4 regions of the Streptomyces sp. NPDC037273 genome follow, and region 4 is predicted to be linked to each of the others. Evidence: riboswitches for the same ligand, from Rfam matches in the RefSeq annotation. Region 4 holds a riboswitch; each other region holds the start of a gene.
What was found. Region 4 has a riboswitch for cyclic di-AMP ahead of ACZ7G1_RS15895 (LysM peptidoglycan-binding domain-containing protein). Riboswitches for the same ligand answer to the same signal wherever they lie in the genome.

Region 1 (4,468 bases), on a different contig from region 4:
CCCGGCGAGGACCTCATCTCGGGGCTCATCAAGGCCTCCGACCACGGCGAGCACCTCACCGAGAACGAGGCCGCCGCGATGGCCTTCATCATTCTCTTCGCCGGTTTCGAGACGACCGTGAACCTCATCGGCAACGGGGTCTACCAGCTGCTGCGGCACCCCGGGCAGCGCGAGGCGCTCCAGGCCTCGGTCGCGGCGGGGGAGACGGGGCTCCTGGAGACCGGCGTCGAGGAACTGCTGCGGTTCGACGGGCCGGTGGAGATGGCGACCTGGCGGTACGCGACCCGGGCGCTGACCATCGGCGGGCAGGAGATTCCGGCGGGCGACCCGGTGCTGGTGGTGCTCGCCGCCGCGAACCGGGACCCGGAGCGGTTCGGCGGGCCGGACGTGCTCGACCTGTCCCGGCGCGACAACCAGCACCTGGGGTACGGGCACGGCATCCACTACTGCCTGGGTGCGCCGCTCGCGCGGCTTGAGGGTCAGACGGCGCTCGCGACGCTGCTGACGCGTCTGCCGGATCTGCGACTTGGCGTCGATCCGGACGAACTGCGGTGGCGCGGCGGGCTCATCATGCGGGGATTGCGCACGCTTCCGGTGGAATTCTCCCCTTCCGTACCCCCACAGTGAACTGACTGCCCGTCAGAACTGTGATCTTCACGTGATCGCGGGTCCATCGACTTGTGACGAGCGTTCGAATACCGCTACGTTTCCCGGCAGTCTCAGCCGTCACGCGAAAGGCGCTGCTATGCGTTCCGGGAACGGACGACACCGTCGCCCCCGTCAGGCCCCCGCCCTCGTCGTCGCCGCCGGGGTGACCGGATCGGCCATGGCGCTGCCGCTGCTCGCCACCGGGTCCGCCTCCGCCGCCGACGCCTCCACCTGGGACCGGGTCGCCGAGTGCGAGTCCGGTGGCCAGTGGAGTGCCAACTTCGGCAACGGCATGTACGGCGGCCTCCAGTTCACCCAGGACAGCTGGGAGCGCCACGGCGGTCTGGCGTACGCGCCGAGCCCCGACCTGGCCAGCCGGGCCCAGCAGATCGCGGTGGCCGAGAAGGCCCTTGCCAAGGGCAGCCAGGAGTGGGCCACCTGCGCCCCGATCGCCGGCCTGACGAACGACGGCAGGAGCACCGGCGTGGACCCGGGCCCGACCGCCGTCCCCGCCGCCCCCACGGGCCCGGTCGCCGAGTCGAACCGCACCGACGGCCTGCCGTCGGCCTCCGAGGCGTCAGGCCGCACGCTCGGCGCGGAGAAGAGGGCCACCGTCGCCCCGACCCCCTCCGCCCCCCTCACGCCCTCCGCGCCGGTCACCCCGGACACCTCGGTCACCCCGGGCACGCCGACGGCCCCCGGCACCCCGGACGGGTCGGTTACGCCCGGTACGCCCGATTCCTCCGCTACGGAGGAAGGTGACGTGTCGTCGGCCACACCCGGCACCGGCAAGCACCGGGGCGAGGCCGCACCGGAGGGAAGCGGCAAGTCGGGCGCTTCGGCCGAATCGGGTCGACATGCCTCCTCCAGCGACAAGGTGGCCGAAAGCGTCGAGTCGCAGCCCTCGGCTGACGGCGCGAAGAATTCGGGCACAACGGACAGTCAGGGCGCATCGGGCGCGTACACCGTGCAGCCCGGTGACAGCCTTTCGGGCATCGCGCAGTCGAACGAACTCCCCGGAGGCTGGACGGCCCTCTATGACGCCAACCGGCAGACGGTGGGCGCCGATCCGGACCTGATCGTGCCTGGTCAGAGCCTTGAGCTGACGGTGGATCCGGCTTCGCGCGAGGGGTAGTTCGGGGCCGTATGTCCGGATCTGGGCAAGTGAGACATGGGTCTCTTCGCCTCAACTGGCGTGTCCTGTCCGTAACCTTTGGCTCCGTCACCTCTCACCTGCGCAAACACCCCCCGCCGGACGGCAAGTAGGGGCGATTTTTCCGCAATACGCCTCTTTGAGCTTCCGGCGGGCTTGTGCCTATGGTCGTACCGCTCGCCACCGCGGGCCCCGTCGACCGAAACGCCGAATCCTGCCGTCGGCCGATGGGAACAGTCGTCGCGCAAGCGCCGAAGGCAGGAGTGGGGGACCCAAGGTAAGTGCCGGTCCCGGCCGTTGAGACAGACGGCCGACGATCGGCTTGGGGTGAAGCCGCGTGCAAGGACACGCGGCCGGGCAACTTTCCGGCCCGAACCCGACAGCTCACCTCACAGGCGTCGGTGAGGAGAATCTCCATGCTGTTTTCCGGCAAGGGCAAACACCGTCGTCCCTCCAAGGCCACCCAGGTCGCCACGCTCGTCGGCGTCACCGGTGTCGCCGTCGCCGCCCCGCTGATGACCGCGGGCACCGCGTCGGCCGCCACGGCCTCCGAGTGGGACCGCGTCGCCCAGTGCGAGTCCGGCGGCAACTGGTCCATCAACACCGGCAACGGCTACTACGGCGGCCTGCAGTTCTCGGCCTCCACCTGGGCCGCGTACGGCGGCACCGCCTACGCCCCGACCGCCAACCTGGCGTCGAAGTCCCAGCAGATCACCATCGCCGAGAAGGTCCTCGCGGGCCAGGGCAAGGGCGCGTGGCCGAGCTGTGGCGTGGGCCTCTCCGGTGCCAAGTACACCGGCGGCACCAGTACCCAGGCCCCGAAGCGCACGGCCACCGAGCCGACCACGCGCAGCGAGCAGCGCCAGGCCCCCAAGAAGGCCACCGGCGTCAAGAAGGCCACCTCCGCCAAGAAGTCCACGGCGCAGAAGACCGTCACCACCCCGACCGGCAAGTCGGTCAAGAAGGGTGACGGCGAGTACCGCGTCAAGGCCGGCGACACGCTCGGCACCATCGCCCAGGCGCACGGCGTCCAGGGCGGCTGGCAGAAGCTCTACGACCTGAACAAGGACGTCGTCGCCGACGCCGACCTCATCTACGTGGGTCAGCAGCTCCACCTCAAGTGAGCCTGACGACCCTCCCGCGGTGACCACCCCGGTCCGGCGTGCTCCTTCCCCCGTGCGCGCCGGACCGGGGTTCCGTCGTGTGAGGGCCCGGGTTCCGTCGCGCAGGGGCGTAGAAGAGTCCTATAAGAGGGGCCTCCGACGGTTACCGTCCAGTAGATCTGGGGTCCTTCGTCCCGAGATGCATGCCCTTGGGTCCTTTTTCGTCCCAGGGTGCGGGCGCCCGGCCGGCTGGAGCCTCCGGGGCGGTTAGGCTCTTGTCGCAAGGCCCAAGCGACCTGCATCGACCTTGCGTCACATCCAGCGTCACATCCCAGAAGGAGATGCTCGTGCCGTCCATCGACGTCGTCGTAGCCCGGGAAATCCTGGACTCCCGAGGCAACCCCACGGTCGAGGTCGAGGTCGGCCTCGACGACGGCAGCACCGGCCGTGCTGCTGTTCCGTCCGGCGCCTCCACCGGTGCCTTCGAGGCCATCGAGCTCCGCGACGGTGACCCGAACCGCTACCTCGGCAAGGGTGTCGAGAAGGCCGTCCTCGCCGTCATCGAGCAGATCGGCCCGGAGCTCGTCGGCTACGACGCCACCGAGCAGCGCCTGATCGACCAGGCCATGTTCGACCTGGACGCCACCGAGAACAAGGGCTCGCTCGGCGCGAACGCCATCCTCGGTGTCTCCCTCGCCGTCGCGCACGCCGCCTCCGAGGCCTCCGACCTCCCGCTGTTCCGCTACCTCGGCGGCCCGAACGCGCACCTGCTGCCCGTTCCGATGATGAACATCCTCAACGGTGGGTCGCACGCCGACTCCAACGTCGACATCCAGGAGTTCATGATCGCCCCGATCGGCGCGGAGTCCTTCTCCGAGGCCCTTCGCTGGGGCGCCGAGATCTACCACACGCTCAAGGGCGTGCTGAAGCGCAAGGGCCTCTCCACCGGCCTCGGCGACGAGGGCGGCTTCGCCCCGAACCTCGAGTCGAACCGCGCCGCCCTCGACCTCATCGTCGAGGCCATCAAGGAGGCCGGCTACACCCCGGGCTCCGACGTCGCGCTCGCGCTCGACGTCGCCGCGTCCGAGTTCTACAAGGACGGCAAGTACGAGTTCGAGGGCAAGTCCCGCTCGGCCGCCGAGATGACCGAGTACTACGAAGAGCTCGTCGCCGCGTACCCGATGGTCTCCATCGAGGACCCGCTGTTCGAGGACGACTGGGCGGGCTGGAAGGTCCTCACCGACAAGCTGGGCTCCAAGGTCCAGATCGTCGGCGACGACCTCTTCGTCACCAACCCGGAGCGTCTGGCCCGCGGCATCGAGGAGGGCACCGCCAACGCCCTCCTGGTCAAGGTCAACCAGATCGGTTCGCTGACCGAGACCCTCGACGCCGTCGAGCTCGCCCAGCGCAACGGCTTCAAGTGCATGATGTCCCACCGCTCCGGCGAGACCGAGGACGTCACCATCGCCGACCTCGCCGTCGCCGTGAACTGCGGCCAGATCAAGACCGGCGCCCCGGCCCGCTCGGACCGCGTCGCCAAGTACAACCAGCTCCTGCGCATCGA
Region 2 (4,468 bases), on a different contig from region 4:
ACCGCACGGCCGTCGCCGCCGGCTTCGGCCTGCTGCGGCTCGCCGGCGCGCCCTCGCTGGGCTGGCTGGACGTGAAGACCTCCGGTGGCGTCGAGGTCCCCGAGATCGAGGCCGCCGTCGACGAGGAGCTCGCCCGCTTCGCCGCCGAGGGCCCCACGCCCGAGGAGATGGAGCGCGCGCAGGCCCAGTTGGAGCGCGAGTGGCTCGACCGGCTCGGCACCGTCGCGGGCCGCGCCGACGAACTGTGCCGGTTCGCCGTGCTGTTCGGCGACCCGCAGCTCGCCCTCACCGCCGTCGACCGGGTCCTGGACGTCACCGCCGAGGAGGTGCAGGCGGTCGCGAAGGCCAAGCTGCGCCCCGACAACCGCGCGGTGCTGGTCTACGAGCCGCTGGCGGCCGAGCAGGGCGAAGACGACGGCGATGACGAGGAAGAGGGAGCGGACCAGTGACCGACGCTGCCGTGTCTTTGACGAGCATGGACTTCCACCCGCAGCCGGCGCCGGGCGTCGCCAGGCCCTGGGCCTTCCCGGCCCCGGACCGCGGGAAGCTGGACAACGGCCTGACGCTGCTGACCAGTCACCGCCCCGGTCAGCAGGTGGTGGCCGTGGAGATCTTCCTGCCCGCCCCGCTGGACGCGGAGCCCGCCGGTCTCGACGGCGTCGCCACCATCATGGCCCGCGCGCTCTCGGAGGGTACGGACCGGCGCAGCGCCGAGGAGTTCGCGGCCGAGCTCGAGCGCTGCGGTGCCACGCTCGACGCGCACGCCGACCACCCGGGCGTGCGGGTCTCCCTCGAGGTCCCCGTCTCCCGGCTGCCGAAGGCGCTCGGGCTGCTCTCCGAGGCCCTGATCGCTCCGGCGTTCCTGGAGACCGAGGTCGAGCGCCTGGTGCGCAACCGGCTCGACGAGATCCCGCACGAGACGGCCAACCCGGGCCGCCGCGCCGCGAAGCAGCTCTCCAAGGAGCTGTTCCCCGCCGAGTCCCGGATGTCCCGGCCGCGCCAGGGCACCGAGGAGACCGTCGCGGCGATCGACGCCGCGGCCGTCCGCGCCTTCTACGAGGCGCACGTCCGGCCGGCCACGGCCACGGCCGTGGTGGTCGGCGACCTGACCGGCGTGGACCTCGACAAGGTCCTGGCGGAGACGCTGGGCGCCTGGACGGGCGAGCCGGCCGAGCCGCTCCCGATGCCGCCGATCACCGCCGACGACACCGGACGGGTCGTCATCGTGGACCGCCCGGGCGCCGTCCAGACCCAGCTGCTCATCGGCCGGGTCGGCCCGGACCGGCACGACCGCGTCTGGCCGGCCCAGGTCCTCGGCACGTACTGCCTGGGCGGCACCCTGACCTCGCGTCTGGACCGGGTCCTGCGCGAGGAGAAGGGCTACACGTACGGCGTGCGGGCCTTCGGTCAGGTGCTCCGCTCGGACGCCGAGGGGAACGGCGCCTCGATGCTGGCCATCAGCGGCTCCATCGACACACCCAACACCGGTCCGGCACTCGACGACCTGTGGAAGGTGCTGCGCACCCTCGCCGCCGAAGGCCTCACGGACGCGGAGCGCGAGACGGCCGTGCAGAACCTGGTGGGGGTGGCACCGCTCAAGTACGAGACGGCGGCCTCCGTCGCCGGGACGCTCGCCGACCAGGTCGAGCAGCACCTCCCGGACGATTTCCAGGCCCAGTTGTACGCGCGCCTGGCCGAGACCGGCACCGTCGAGGCGACCGCCGCCGTGGTCAGCGCCTTCCCGGTGGACCGGCTGGTGACCGTGCTCGTCGGCGACGCGGCGCAGATCGCGGAGCCGGTGCGGGCGCTCGGCATCGGTGAAGTGACCGTCGTGACGGGCTGATTCCGGCTCCGGCGTGACAACGGGAGGGCCCCGGCAGCAGATTCGCCGGGGTCCTCCCGTATGTCCGTATTGATGAGAAGAATGATCATTTGCCCTGTGGCATGTCTTACAAAAAGCGTGTCTGGTTGGTGATTGAAAGACGATCCGCATAGCGTCGGTGCGGCTGTTCGCCAGTTGCACCCGCCGCATCCGCGGCATCGGACAGTCATCGCCGAGTCCCCGTCAGGCGCGAGCCTGGGGAGCCGGGGACCCACATCAGTCCCTGGGGTGAATCGGACGCCTTCGTGCCGCACGGAGGGGTCCGTAGGAGACCTTCCTGCTCCGAACCCGTCAGCTAACCCGGTAGGCGAGAAGGAAGGAAAGGATCAGCCACTACATGGCGTTCACCCGTGCCACCGGGAAGCATCGTGGTCCGAGCCGGATGGCGCGCCGCAGCGTGGGCATCGCCGGCGTCGCGACCCTCGCCACCACCGGGGTCATCGGAACCCTCGCCTCCCCGGCGCTCGCCGCCGACACGGACAACCGCTCCGCCGAGGACACCGGCCTCACCCAGGTGATCACCGAGACCTCCCTCGTGGACCGGATCAACGCCCAGGCCGCCGCCCAGGAGCAGGAGGCCGTCGAGGCCGTCGCCCTCGCGAAGGCCAAGGCCGAGGCGAAGCGCAAGGCCGAGGCCCGCGCCAAGGAGATCCGCCAGGAGCGCGAGCGCGCCGCCCGCGAGGCCGAGCGTCGCCGTCTGGCTTCCTTCCAGCTCCCCGTCGCCGGCTCGTACGTCTCCACCGGCTACAAGACCGGCGGCTCGCTCTGGTCCTCCGGCAGCCACTCCGGCGTCGACTTCCACGCCGCCTACGGCAGCCGGGTCGTCTCCGTCGGCTCCGGCACCGTCGTCGAGGCCGGCTGGGGCGGCGCGTACGGCAACAACATCGTGATCCGGATGAACGACGGCACGTACACCCAGTACGGGCACCTCTCCTCCATCGGCGTCCACGTCGGCCAGACCGTCGAGCCCGGCCAGCAGATCGGCATCTCCGGCTCGACCGGCAACTCCACCGGTCCGCACCTCCACTTCGAGGCGCGCACGACCGCCGAGTACGGCTCCGACATCAACCCGATCGCCTACCTCCGCGCCCGCGGCGTCAACCTCTGACCCCGTCCGGCCCGGTTCCGCACCGCGTCGCAAAAGCCCCGGCTCGTACTGAGCCGGGGCTTTTCGTCGGCCGTCACACGGTCGAATACCGCCATGGATTCCCCCGGGGCATCGGAAATCCCGGCGTGCTGCAATAGAGTCGATGATCAGGCGCAGAACAGGCGCCGCTCGAATTGTCTCGCGCGGACCAAGGCGGAGGTCGGACATGCGCATTCCCGCGCATTCGGTATGCACGGCGATCCGGGACGACATCGTCAACGGCGTCTACGAGCGGGGCGGCCGGCTGACCGAGGAACAGCTCGCACGCCGGTACGGGGTCTCCCGCGTCCCGGTCCGCGAAGCCCTGCGCACCCTGGAGTCCGAGGGCTTCGTCGTCACCCGCCGGCACGCGGGCGCGCACGTCGCCGAGCCCACCGAGCAGGAGGCCGCCGACCTCCTCGACATGCGGTCGCTGCTGGAACCCCTGGGCGCCGCGCGGGCCGCGCAGCGGCGCACCGACGCCCACCTCAAGGTGCTGCGCGGCCTGGTCAGGCTGGGGCAGGAGCGGGCCAGGCGCGGCCAGGGCGAGGATCTGCGCTCGCTCGGCGGCTGGTTCCACGAGACGCTCGCGCAGGCCTCGGGCAGCCCGCCGCTGACGGCGCTGCTCACCCAGCTGCGGCACAAGATCGCCTGGATGTACGCCGTGGACCAGCCCGCCCAGCCGGTGGAGGCCTGGGCCGAGCACGGCGCCATCGTGGACGCGGTGGCGCGCGGCGACGCCGAACGGGCCAGGGCGCTGACGGTCCTGCACGCGGAACGCTCATTGTCGCTGCACCGGCTCAAAAAGCCGGAGCGGGGCCGTGTGAGGGTTTCGCAACATGCAGTCAACACGGCGAGTGCCCGGAATTAACGTGGCCGCCGTATAAAAAGGACAGGCATTCAGTCGCGATATTCGTGCTGCCCTAAAAGCTTGATTTCGATGAATCGGGCCCCGTGATCGACCGCCCGCATACGAATGGCCGTGGTCACCGGAATTCCGGCGGCCACGGCCATAAGTCGTGCGAGGGGGACCGGATCAGACGGTCTCGGGGAGCTCGTCCAGGCCCTCGGCGACCAGCTTCGCGAGACGGTCGAGCGCGGCCTCGGCGCCGTCGGCGTCCGAAGCGAGGACGATCTCCTCGCCGCCCTGGGCGCCCAGGCCGAGCACCGCGAGCATGGACGCGGCGTTCACGGGGGTGCCGTCGGACTTGGCGATCGTCACCGGCACGCCGGAAGCCGTGGCGGCACGGACGAAGATGGACGCGGGGCGGGCGTGCAGGCCCTCGGCCCAGCCGACGTTGACGCGGCGCTCAGCCATGGTGTTGCCCTTCAAGTCTCAAGCGGGTTGTCTAGACCAGTCTCTCATGTGCTGCGTGGTGCTCGCGCCGACCTTCGGCCCGGATCGGACCGCCTTTCGGCCCTCCCTACCTTGCACGGCGCGCACCCGCCGCGCGAGCGGT
Region 3 (4,468 bases), on a different contig from region 4:
CCGTCTTCACCGCGGCCGTCCTGCTCGCCGCCGGCACCCCGGGCAAGCGCCTGATCCTGCCGGGCGCCCGGGTCACGCTCGAACAGCCCGCCCTGGACGAGCCGCTGCGCGGACAGCCGAGCGACCTCGACCTCCAGGCGCGCGAACTGCTCCGGCTGCGGGCCCTGGTGGCCGGCATGCTCACCGAACACACCGGCCGGAGCCGGGAGCGGATCGACGCGGACATCGACCGCCTCACCGTCCTGGACGCGCCTGCGGCGGTGGCGTACGGCCTGGCCGACCACGTCGTCCTCAGCCGGCGGGAGTCCGCCGGCGGCGCGGCGCGGTGAGCCGGCCGTGGTCCCCGAGCTGCCGCCGCTGCCCGCACTGACCCGGGCCGAGGGCGAGTTCGTCGACGCGTACCTCGAAGTCGTCGACCTCCTGGGGAAGATCAACCCATCCAGGGGTTCGCATACCTATGGGGCACTGCGCGCGGCACAAGCCCTGGTCGGACGGGTGGAGGCGCTGCGGGAAGCGCTGACGCTCATGCATATGCGGGGCGAGAGCGAGGTGCACGCGGACACATTGGCGCGCGCCCTAAGGGTGTTGGACGGCGAGCGCCGGGCCGACCGGGTCACCGTCCCCCGCACTCGGGCGAGTTGACATTCCGGCGTGTCGTGTCGAGGTCCGGTCGGCCGACGCGCGCCGCAGAAACCCTCCCCCGTTCGGCGTAGTCGACGAGTCGACACAGGAAGCGAGCGAGTTGCGCAACCGGTGTACGCATTTGGCGGAATCGAACGTTCCGCCGCAGGTGCGGGGCTCGTCGGCCACACCTGTGAAGATCCCAAAGGCTGCCTGTCCACCCGAATGGATCAGTCGTGAGGAGCCTCACATATCGCCGTTTCAGCTCGGATTTCGACCATGACGTGGGTCAAGATCCCTGACGACGACAAGCCCCCGCCGCCGCGGCGGGGCGGTCCGGGCGGACGCCGAGTCCTGCCGCTGTCCCGGACGTCTGGTCGACAGGAGTGGATCGGCAGGAGTGGAGGACCCGATTTTTACGGGGCGAACGCGCTGTTCCGGCAGCGTGGCCGTCCCTTGGGGTGAAGCCGCAGCCGCGGCCGGGCATCTTCGCCAGCCCGAACCCGACAGGTCATCCTTCGCAGGCGGCTGACGAAGGGTTGCGCATGACCGCGCAGATGCACGTCCCGTCCCTGCTGTCCCGGGCCGGAGCCGTCTCGGCTCTCACCCTCGCCGCCGTCGGCGGCACGCTGCTCGCACCAGGAGCGGCGCCGGAGGCCCAGGCAGCGACCACACACGCGAACAAGGCACTGAGCGTCGCCGCGTCCAAGAAGGGATCGCCTTACCGGTACGGAGCCACCGGACCCACCAGGTTCGACTGCTCCGGTCTGACGCTCTACGCGTACAAGAAGGCGGGCAAGTGGCTGCCCCGCACAGCGCAGCAGCAGTACAACAAGACCCGGCACATCTCCGCGTCCAGCAGACAACAGGGGGACCTGGTCTTCTTCCACTCGGGTGGAAGGGTCTACCACGTCGGCATCTACGCCGGCGGCGGCAAGATCTGGCACTCGCCCAAGACGGGATCCTGGGTGAAGCTCGACAAGATCTGGTCCTCGAAGGTCTACTACGGCCGCGTCCGATGATCACTGCCGGACACTGACCCGGCACAAGGGGGTGCGGTGGCGCCGCCGCACCCCTCCCGCCGGAACGAAAAGCCCGGCGAACCGTCCGAGCGGCTCCCTAGGATGCCGCGATGAGACTCGATCAAGCACTCGTCGACGCCGCCGTCGCCCAGCTGGAGAAACGCTGGACGCCGGACGAGCCCGGCGGCGCCGCGGCCGTCTACCTCGACGACGGCCGCATCCTCACCAGCGTCGCCCTCGACAACATCAACGTCGGCGTGACCCTCTGCCAGGAGACGGGCGCCTTCTGCCAGGCGTACACCCTGGACCGGCGGATCACCGCCTCCGTCTGCGTCTTCCGCGACCCGGAGGACGGCCGCTTCGTCGTGCTGCCGCCCTGTGGCATCTGCCAGGAGCGGCTCGCCCTGTGGGGGCCCGACGTCGAGGTCGGCGTGCCCGACCCCGAGGACCCGACCCGCTGGCAGGCCCGCACGCTGGCCGAGGTCAACCCCTACTACTGGGCCCGCCACTTCGCCGAAGGCTCGTGGCCCTCGCAGCGGGAGCACACCGGGTAGCCGGCCGGGTCAGAGGCTGGGGACCCGGGCCGCTGTCCAGGGCAGCGTGATCCAGACCGTCTTGCCGCCCTCCTCGGTGGGGGTGACGGAGAGACGGCCGCCGGCTTCGGCCGCGAGGGAGCGGATGATGACGAGGCCGCGGCCGTTGTCCTGCTGGACGGCGGCGGGGAGACGCCGGGGCCGGCGGGGATGGCTGTCGGTCACGCCGACGTGCAGGAGTTCCCCGCGGACCAGCCGGACGTCGACGGTGAACGTCGGCGACTGGCCGAAGGTGTGCAGGACGGCGTTGGTGGCGAGTTCCGAGACGATCAGGCGGATCGAGTCGGCGGTGTCGCCGTCGTCGTCGAGACCCCAGCCGGTGAGGACCTCCGCGACGTACCGCCGGGCGGTGGGGACCGAGGCGGGTTCGCTCGGCAGCGTGACGGATGCTTCCTGATGATCTGCCATGGCGACGCTGTCCCTTTCCCGCCGGGATCAGTGCCCCGGATTGCGCTTCGCGTCAGAGTGCCACCGATCGTGCCGCCCCGGGCGGGGTTCCACCAAGATATGTCCCCATCTGTCGCCCGAAGCGGTGAACTCTGCGGCCTGGAAACGCGCTTGGGACCGCGCCGGGCCCCGCGCTCAGAAAGCCGGCGCCGTCCGCAGGATCGTCTCCACCGCCCGCTCGATCTGCGCGTCGGAGAGGTCAGCGCGCGCCGTGAGCCGCAGCCGCGAGATGCCGTCCGGCACCGACGGCGGGCGGAAGCAGCCGACCAGCAGGCCCTGTTCGCGGCAGTCCGCCGCCCAGCCGAGCGCCGCCTCCGGCGAGGGGGCCCGGACCGAGACGACGGCCGCGTCGGGCCGTGCCGAGGTGAGGCCGGCGTCGGTCAGCAGCCGGTGCAGGGTGGTCGCGACGGTACGGGCCCGCTCGGCGAGGCCCGGTTCCCCGGCGATCAGCCGCAGGCTCGCGAGCGCGCCGCCGGCGGCGGCCGGGGCGAGACCGGTGTCGAAGATGAAGGTGCGGGCCGCGTTCACCAGGTGCTCGATCACCCGGGCGGGGCCGAGGACGGCGCCGCCCTGGCTGCCCAGGGACTTGGAGAGGGTGAGGGTGGCGACCGCGTCCTCGTCGCCCGCGAGCCCCGCCTCGTACAGGGCTCCCCTGCCACCGGCGCCGAGGACGCCGAAGCCGTGGGCGTCGTCCACCACGAGCCCGGCGCCGTGCGCGCGGCAGGCCTCGGCGAGCTCGGCCAGGGGGGCCTTGTCGCCGTCGACGGAGAAGACCGAGTCGCTGACGACCAGGGCCCGTCGCCCGGGGTGCGCGTCCAGGGTCTTGCGTACGGCCTCGGGGTCGGTGTGCGGGACGACGGCGGTCTCGGCGCGGGCCAGGCGGCAGCCGTCCACGATCGAGGCGTGGTTGGCGGCGTCGGAGACGATCAGGGAGTCCCGGCCGCCGAGCGCGGTGAGCGCCGCCAGGTTGGCGGTGTAGCCGGAGGAGAAGACCAGGGCCGCCTCGAAGCCGCAGAAGTCGGCGAGTTCGCGCTCCAGCCGGGTGTGCAGCCGGGTGGTGCCGGTGACGAGCCGCGAGCCGGTGGAGCCGGCGCCCCAGCGCCGCGCCGCCTCGGCCGCCGCCTCGGTGACCTCCGGGCGTCGGGTGAGCCCGAGGTAGTCGTTGCTCGCCAGGTCGAGGAGGTCCGACTCGGCCGCCCGGGGCCGCAGCGTACGCACGAGACCGGCCTCCGCACGGCGGCGCGCCTCGGCGTCGGTCCAGTCGAACGCGGTACGGCGCGGGGCCTCGGCCCGCCCGTCGTCGGCCTGTGGCATGCGGCGATCCTTTTGTAGGCAGCGCACAGACCCTAGCGGGAGGAAGCCGAGGTCGGGATGTGGTCATCCACACACCCCGATCGGAGTCGTTTGTTCGGATCCTCCTTGGCCCGGGGCCGGACGGTAGGCAAGGATCTCAGGTTATGGACCTGCTGAACACGCTGGTGGAGAAGGGGCTGCGGCGCGAGCTGCCGACCCGTGAAGAAGCGCTCGCCGTGCTGGCGACCTCCGACGACGAACTGCTCGATGTGGTGGCGGCCGCCGGCAAGGTGCGCCGTCAGTGGTTCGGACGGCGGGTGAAGCTGAACTATCTGGTCAACCTGAAGTCCGGGCTCTGCCCCGAGGACTGTTCCTACTGCTCGCAGCGGCTCGGCTCCAAGGCCGAGATCCTCAAGTACACCTGGCTCAAGCCGGACGAGGCGTCCCAGGCGGCCGCCGCCGGTGTCGCCGGCGGCGCCAAGCGGGTCTGCC
Region 4 (4,468 bases):
GCGCAGGAAGGTGACGGGCGACCTGACCGGCGTCTTCGACTTCGCGCACCCGGTCTACGGCGTGCCCGCGGGCCTTCCCGGTACGGCGAAGGTGATCGGCCAGGCCACCTGCGGCCCGCTGCCGAACCCGGCGCCCCAGAACAACGCCCTGCCCGCGCAGGAGGCCGGCACCCGGCCCGCGCGCACGGTCCCGTACCAGGTGAACGGCAACCTCGACCGCTTCGAGTTCGGGGCCGCCGGCAAGATCCTGGCCTGGTTCTCGATGACCAACCAGGGCGCGGAGGCCAAGCGTGCGGCCCACTTCTCGATCCACCCGCACCAGCACCGCGACACGGCCGCCTGGCAGTACACCGTCGACCCCGGCGGCACGGCCTCCGACTACTTCAACATCGGCCTGGGCTCGGGCTCCGGCAAGTACGACATCTCGATGATGGGACCCAACCGCTTCCTGCGCCGCTTCATCGGCGACGCCTCCAAGGCGGGCAAGGACGTCGAGGTGGCGGCCCGGTACGCGACCGAAGCGGGGACCGGGAAGCCCGCCCTGTGGTTCACCATGACCAACAACTCGGGCGGCCCCGTCACCTTCACCATCCGCTCGAACGCCTACCGCGCGGACGGCCCGTGGACGTACACGGTGCCGGCGCGCTCCAGCCGCGAGGACTTCTTCAACGCCGTCGCGTACCAGAACGGCTGGTACGACTTCACGATCCTCGCCGACATCGACGGCACCTGGTCACGCCGGTACACCGGCCACATCGAGACCGGCGCGCCGAGCATCAGCGGCTGACCCGCCCCCGTGTCCGCCGGGCGGCCCTTCGGGGCTCAGCCCGGCCGACGCGGGACACGCTCAGCGGCCCGCAAGCGCCGCCCGCGCGATGGTGGCGTCGAGCAGGGCGACGGCGTCCTCGGCGGTACGTCCAGGCGCCCGGTTCCAGGGCCCGATCAGGTCGTGCCAACCGCGCGATCTGAGCTCGGTCATGACCCAGGCCGCCGCCTCGTTCATGGTGTCCGCGCTGCCGTGCCCGAGCCGGTGCGCCGCCAGCAGCGCACCGCAGACACACCGCGCCCCGCGCACGTCGCGCAGCTTGTACGGGGTGTTCTGCCAGCCCCATTCCGTGAGCACGAGGCGCGCGTAGCCCAGGTGGACCGAGGGACGGAGGTCCGCGCGTCCGATACGGCGCCAGGCGTGCAGCCGGTCGGGCAGTACGGCTCCGACGCGGCCCGGCAGACGGCGCTCGACCGGGAGGGGCGGCGGCAGCGCGTGCAGCGCGTCCGCCACCAGCTGCTCCACCGGCACGCTGAGCAGCGCCCGCCAGCTCTCCGAGGGCGGCTCCGGAGCCTCGGGCGCGAGAGGCGCGAGCGGCGTGAGAGGTGTGAGGGGTGCAAGGGGTGCGAGGGGCGCCTCGGTGGTCAGGTCGATGACGATCCGCTGCCAGGTGGCGCTGTCGTACAGCGCGGCGGCCTCGCGGTCGACGGTGTCGGGGCTGGGCAGGGAGATGACGGGCGTCATCCGGCGGCTCCTCGGTCGGGGTGGCTCCATCTTTCAGGATGAATGTCGGGTTTGCGACTTTTGCCCTTGAGTGCACACCCGCCATCGAGCCCTTTTCCACCCACTCCGCCACTAACAGAATTACCGTGCATATTCGGACATTGGGCACCTGGTGATGCGACTCACTTTCCCGGATCCGACGCGGTGATCGAATTCTGCGCAGACCAGGGGGCACAAGGAAGTTGGAGAGCCGCCGGAGTGGGTCGATCTTGAATTCGCCGAATTCGGTGATCCATTCGCCGCACCACCGGACTCCGTCCCCTTGTTATCCGTCGCATTACTGGCCTACGGTCACCTCCATTCGAGCGGATCGCCGAATCCTGCCACCGCTCGAAATACCTCCCTTTTCACCCGACGGCAGGAGCGGGGGACCCACGAATACGCCGGCCCGGATATCCGGAACGGCTCGGGGTGCAGCCGCGTGCGCGCGGCCGGACACCTCCCGTCCGAACCCGACAGCTCACCCCGCAGGCGCCGGAGAGGAATCCGTCATGCCTGCTCACGGTAAGCACCGCCGCCCCCGACGCCGCCCCGTCTCCCAGGGCCTCGCGCTGGTCGGCACGGGCGGGGTCGCCCTCGCCCTCCCGCTGATCACCCCGGCCGTGGCCGGTGCCGCGCCCGTCTCCGGAGCCCCGGAATTCACGGCCCGCGCCGTCGCCGCCCCCGCCGCCGCGGCCCCGGCCTTCGCCCAGGCTCCCGCCGCTCCGGCCGCCGCCCGCAGCTATACCGTCGTCCGCGGCGACTCCCTTTCCCTGATCGCCCAGAAGAAGGGAATTCAGGGCGGCTGGAAGGCTCTTTACCGGGCCAACAAGAGCGCCGTGGGTGACAATCCGTCACTTATTCATCCGGGCCTTGAGCTGACGCTTCGTCGGGATTCCGCGAAGGCCGCTCCCGCCCCGGCGAAGAAGACCACCAAGTCCGACCGCGCGAGCCGCTCCGAGCGCCGCTCCGCCCCCGCCACCACCGGCGCGTCGGCCGCCCAGGCCGCCCCGGTGGCCGCGCCCGCCGCCGCCCCCGCCCAGGCGGCTCCGGCCCAGGCCGCCCCCGCGGCCGCCACCAACTACGCCGACAACCTGGACGGCTGGATCCGCGAATCGCTGGCCATCATGGCCCAGCGGGGCATCCCCGGCTCGTACGACGGCATCCTCCGCAACGTGATGCGCGAGTCCTCCGGCAACCCCCAGGCCATCAACCTGTGGGACTCCAACGCCGCGGCCGGTACGCCCTCGAAGGGCCTGCTCCAGGTCATCGAGCCGACCTTCCTCGCGTACCACGTGCCCGGCACGTCCATGGACCTCTTCGACCCGGTCGCCAACATCACCGCCGCCTGCAACTACGCGGCCGACCGCTACGGCTCCATCGACAACGTCAACGGCGCCTACTGACGCCCGAAGTGCCCGGTGAACCAGGAGGTGGCGAGCTCCGCCACCTCCTCCAGGGCCCCCGGCTCCTCGAACAGGTGCGTGGCGCCCTCCACCACGGACAGCCGGCTCTCGCAGCGCAGCAGTGACCGGGCCCGCCGGTTCAGGTCCAGGACCAGCGCGTCCTCGCCGCCCACCACGAGCAGCGTCGGTGCCCGCACCGCGGCCAGGCGGTCCCCGGCGAGGTCCGGCCGCCCTCCGCGCGACACGACGGCGCTCACATCGCACTCGGGATCGGCCGCCGCCCACAACGCGGCGGCCGCGCCTGTGCTCGCCCCGAAGTAACCCAGCGGAAGGCCCGCGCCCACCGGCTGCCCCGCGACCCACTCCGTGGCCGAAGCGAGCCGTCCGGCGAGCAGCGGCGTGTCGAAGACCCGCGCCCGGTCGCCCGCCTCGGCCTCGGTGAGCAGATCGAACAGCAGGGTCCCGAGGCCGGCCTGATTGAGGACCTCCGCCACCGCCCGATTGCGCGGGCTGTGCCGGCTGCTCCCGCTGCCGTGCGCGAACAGCACCAGGCCGACGGCCCCGTCGGGCACCGCGAGCCGCCCCGCGAGCGTGACGCCGGCGGCCTCGATCCTCACCTCCGAGTCCCGCACCACCGGGCCCCGCGCCGCACGGTTCCGGTCCAGGCAGGCGATCACCTCCGCATCGGCGGTCTGCTCGAAGTCCCGGTAGAACGGCCCGATCGCGTAGAAGATCTCCGGCTCGTGGACACTGACCGTCTCGTCCGCCTCACCGCCCAACCTCGCCTTCCACCCACTCGGCGCGACCGGGACGGCCAGCACGATCCGGGCGGCTCCCCTGGCCCGCACCACCCGGCAGGCCGCGAGGGCCGTCGCCCCCGTCGCCAGCCCGTCGTCGACGACCACCACCGTCCTGCCTTCGAGCGGCACGGACGCCCTGCTGCCCCGGTACCGGCCGGCACGCTCCTCGAGCACCGCGTGCTCGCGTTCCTCCACCGCCGCGAGCGCCCGCTCCCCCACACCGGTGTCCCGCAGGACGCGCTCGTTCAGCACGCGCACGCCACCCTCGCCGAGCGCGCCCATCGCGAGCTCCGGCTGATAGGGCACCCCCAGCTTCCGCACGAGACAGATGTCGAGCGGCGCTTCGAGCGCGTCCGCGACCTCCGCCGCGACCGGCACCCCGCCACGCGGGAGACCGAGGACCACGACGTCATGGCCCTTGAGGTGTTCCAGCCGGGCCGCGAGCTGCCTGCCCGCGTCGGTCCGATCGCCGAAGAACATGGTCCGCCGCCCTTCCGCCTGCGCGGCCCGGGCCCGGGGAGGTACGGCACGCCCGTCCCCTGCCCCTCCTTCCAGGGTAGACGCGTCGGCGACAGGCGGTCGGCGGGTGCTTTCGGCAGCCGGAGGTGATCAGCGGGACTGGAGGGCGTCGAGGGCGACGGCCTGGGCTATCGCGAGCCTCCGGTCGAGCTCGGGATCCGCTATCTCCAGGACGTACCGGTCGCGCAGACCGAAGCGCTTGTCGACGGACATGA

Region 1: linked by a shared signal. The riboswitch ahead of ACZ7G1_RS23080 (transglycosylase family protein) and the one ahead of ACZ7G1_RS15895 (LysM peptidoglycan-binding domain-containing protein) in region 4 are both predicted to bind cyclic di-AMP.
Region 2: linked by a shared signal. The riboswitch ahead of ACZ7G1_RS37190 (M23 family metallopeptidase) and the one ahead of ACZ7G1_RS15895 (LysM peptidoglycan-binding domain-containing protein) in region 4 are both predicted to bind cyclic di-AMP.
Region 3: linked by a shared signal. The riboswitch ahead of ACZ7G1_RS35375 (C40 family peptidase) and the one ahead of ACZ7G1_RS15895 (LysM peptidoglycan-binding domain-containing protein) in region 4 are both predicted to bind cyclic di-AMP.

What each region holds. Positions count from the first base shown of each region.
Region 1 is NZ_JBVJVO010000008.1:320,156-324,623, forward strand. Features, by position in the region: gene ACZ7G1_RS23070 (cytochrome P450 family protein) at 1-627, shown strand, start outside; gene ACZ7G1_RS23075 (transglycosylase family protein) at 746-1,783, shown strand; cyclic di-AMP (ydaO/yuaA leader) riboswitch at 2,041-2,214, shown strand; gene ACZ7G1_RS23080 (transglycosylase family protein) at 2,218-2,925, shown strand; gene eno (phosphopyruvate hydratase) at 3,246-4,468, shown strand, end outside.
Region 2 is NZ_JBVJVO010000025.1:44,033-48,500, reverse strand. Features, by position in the region: gene ACZ7G1_RS37200 (M16 family metallopeptidase) at 1-449, shown strand, start outside; gene ACZ7G1_RS37195 (M16 family metallopeptidase) at 446-1,843, shown strand; cyclic di-AMP (ydaO/yuaA leader) riboswitch at 2,043-2,207, shown strand; gene ACZ7G1_RS37190 (M23 family metallopeptidase) at 2,220-2,990, shown strand; gene ACZ7G1_RS37185 (GntR family transcriptional regulator) at 3,196-3,879, shown strand; gene ACZ7G1_RS37180 (HPr family phosphocarrier protein) at 4,045-4,326, opposite strand.
Region 3 is NZ_JBVJVO010000020.1:133,396-137,863, reverse strand. Features, by position in the region: gene ACZ7G1_RS35385 (ATP-dependent Clp protease proteolytic subunit) at 1-329, shown strand, start outside; gene ACZ7G1_RS35380 (hypothetical protein) at 337-642, shown strand; cyclic di-AMP (ydaO/yuaA leader) riboswitch at 1,033-1,163, shown strand; gene ACZ7G1_RS35375 (C40 family peptidase) at 1,167-1,643, shown strand; gene ACZ7G1_RS35370 (cytidine deaminase) at 1,754-2,197, shown strand; gene ACZ7G1_RS35365 (ATP-binding protein) at 2,207-2,644, opposite strand; gene ACZ7G1_RS35360 (8-amino-7-oxononanoate synthase) at 2,819-3,997, opposite strand; gene bioB (biotin synthase BioB) at 4,141-4,468, shown strand, end outside.
Region 4 is NZ_JBVJVO010000005.1:222,086-226,553, forward strand. Features, by position in the region: gene ACZ7G1_RS15885 (phosphocholine-specific phospholipase C) at 1-787, shown strand, start outside; gene ACZ7G1_RS15890 (DUF6197 family protein) at 848-1,510, opposite strand; cyclic di-AMP (ydaO/yuaA leader) riboswitch at 1,854-2,036, shown strand; gene ACZ7G1_RS15895 (LysM peptidoglycan-binding domain-containing protein) at 2,041-2,934, shown strand; gene ACZ7G1_RS15900 (phosphoribosyltransferase family protein) at 2,928-4,214, opposite strand; gene ACZ7G1_RS15905 (LURP-one-related family protein) at 4,344-4,468, opposite strand, start outside.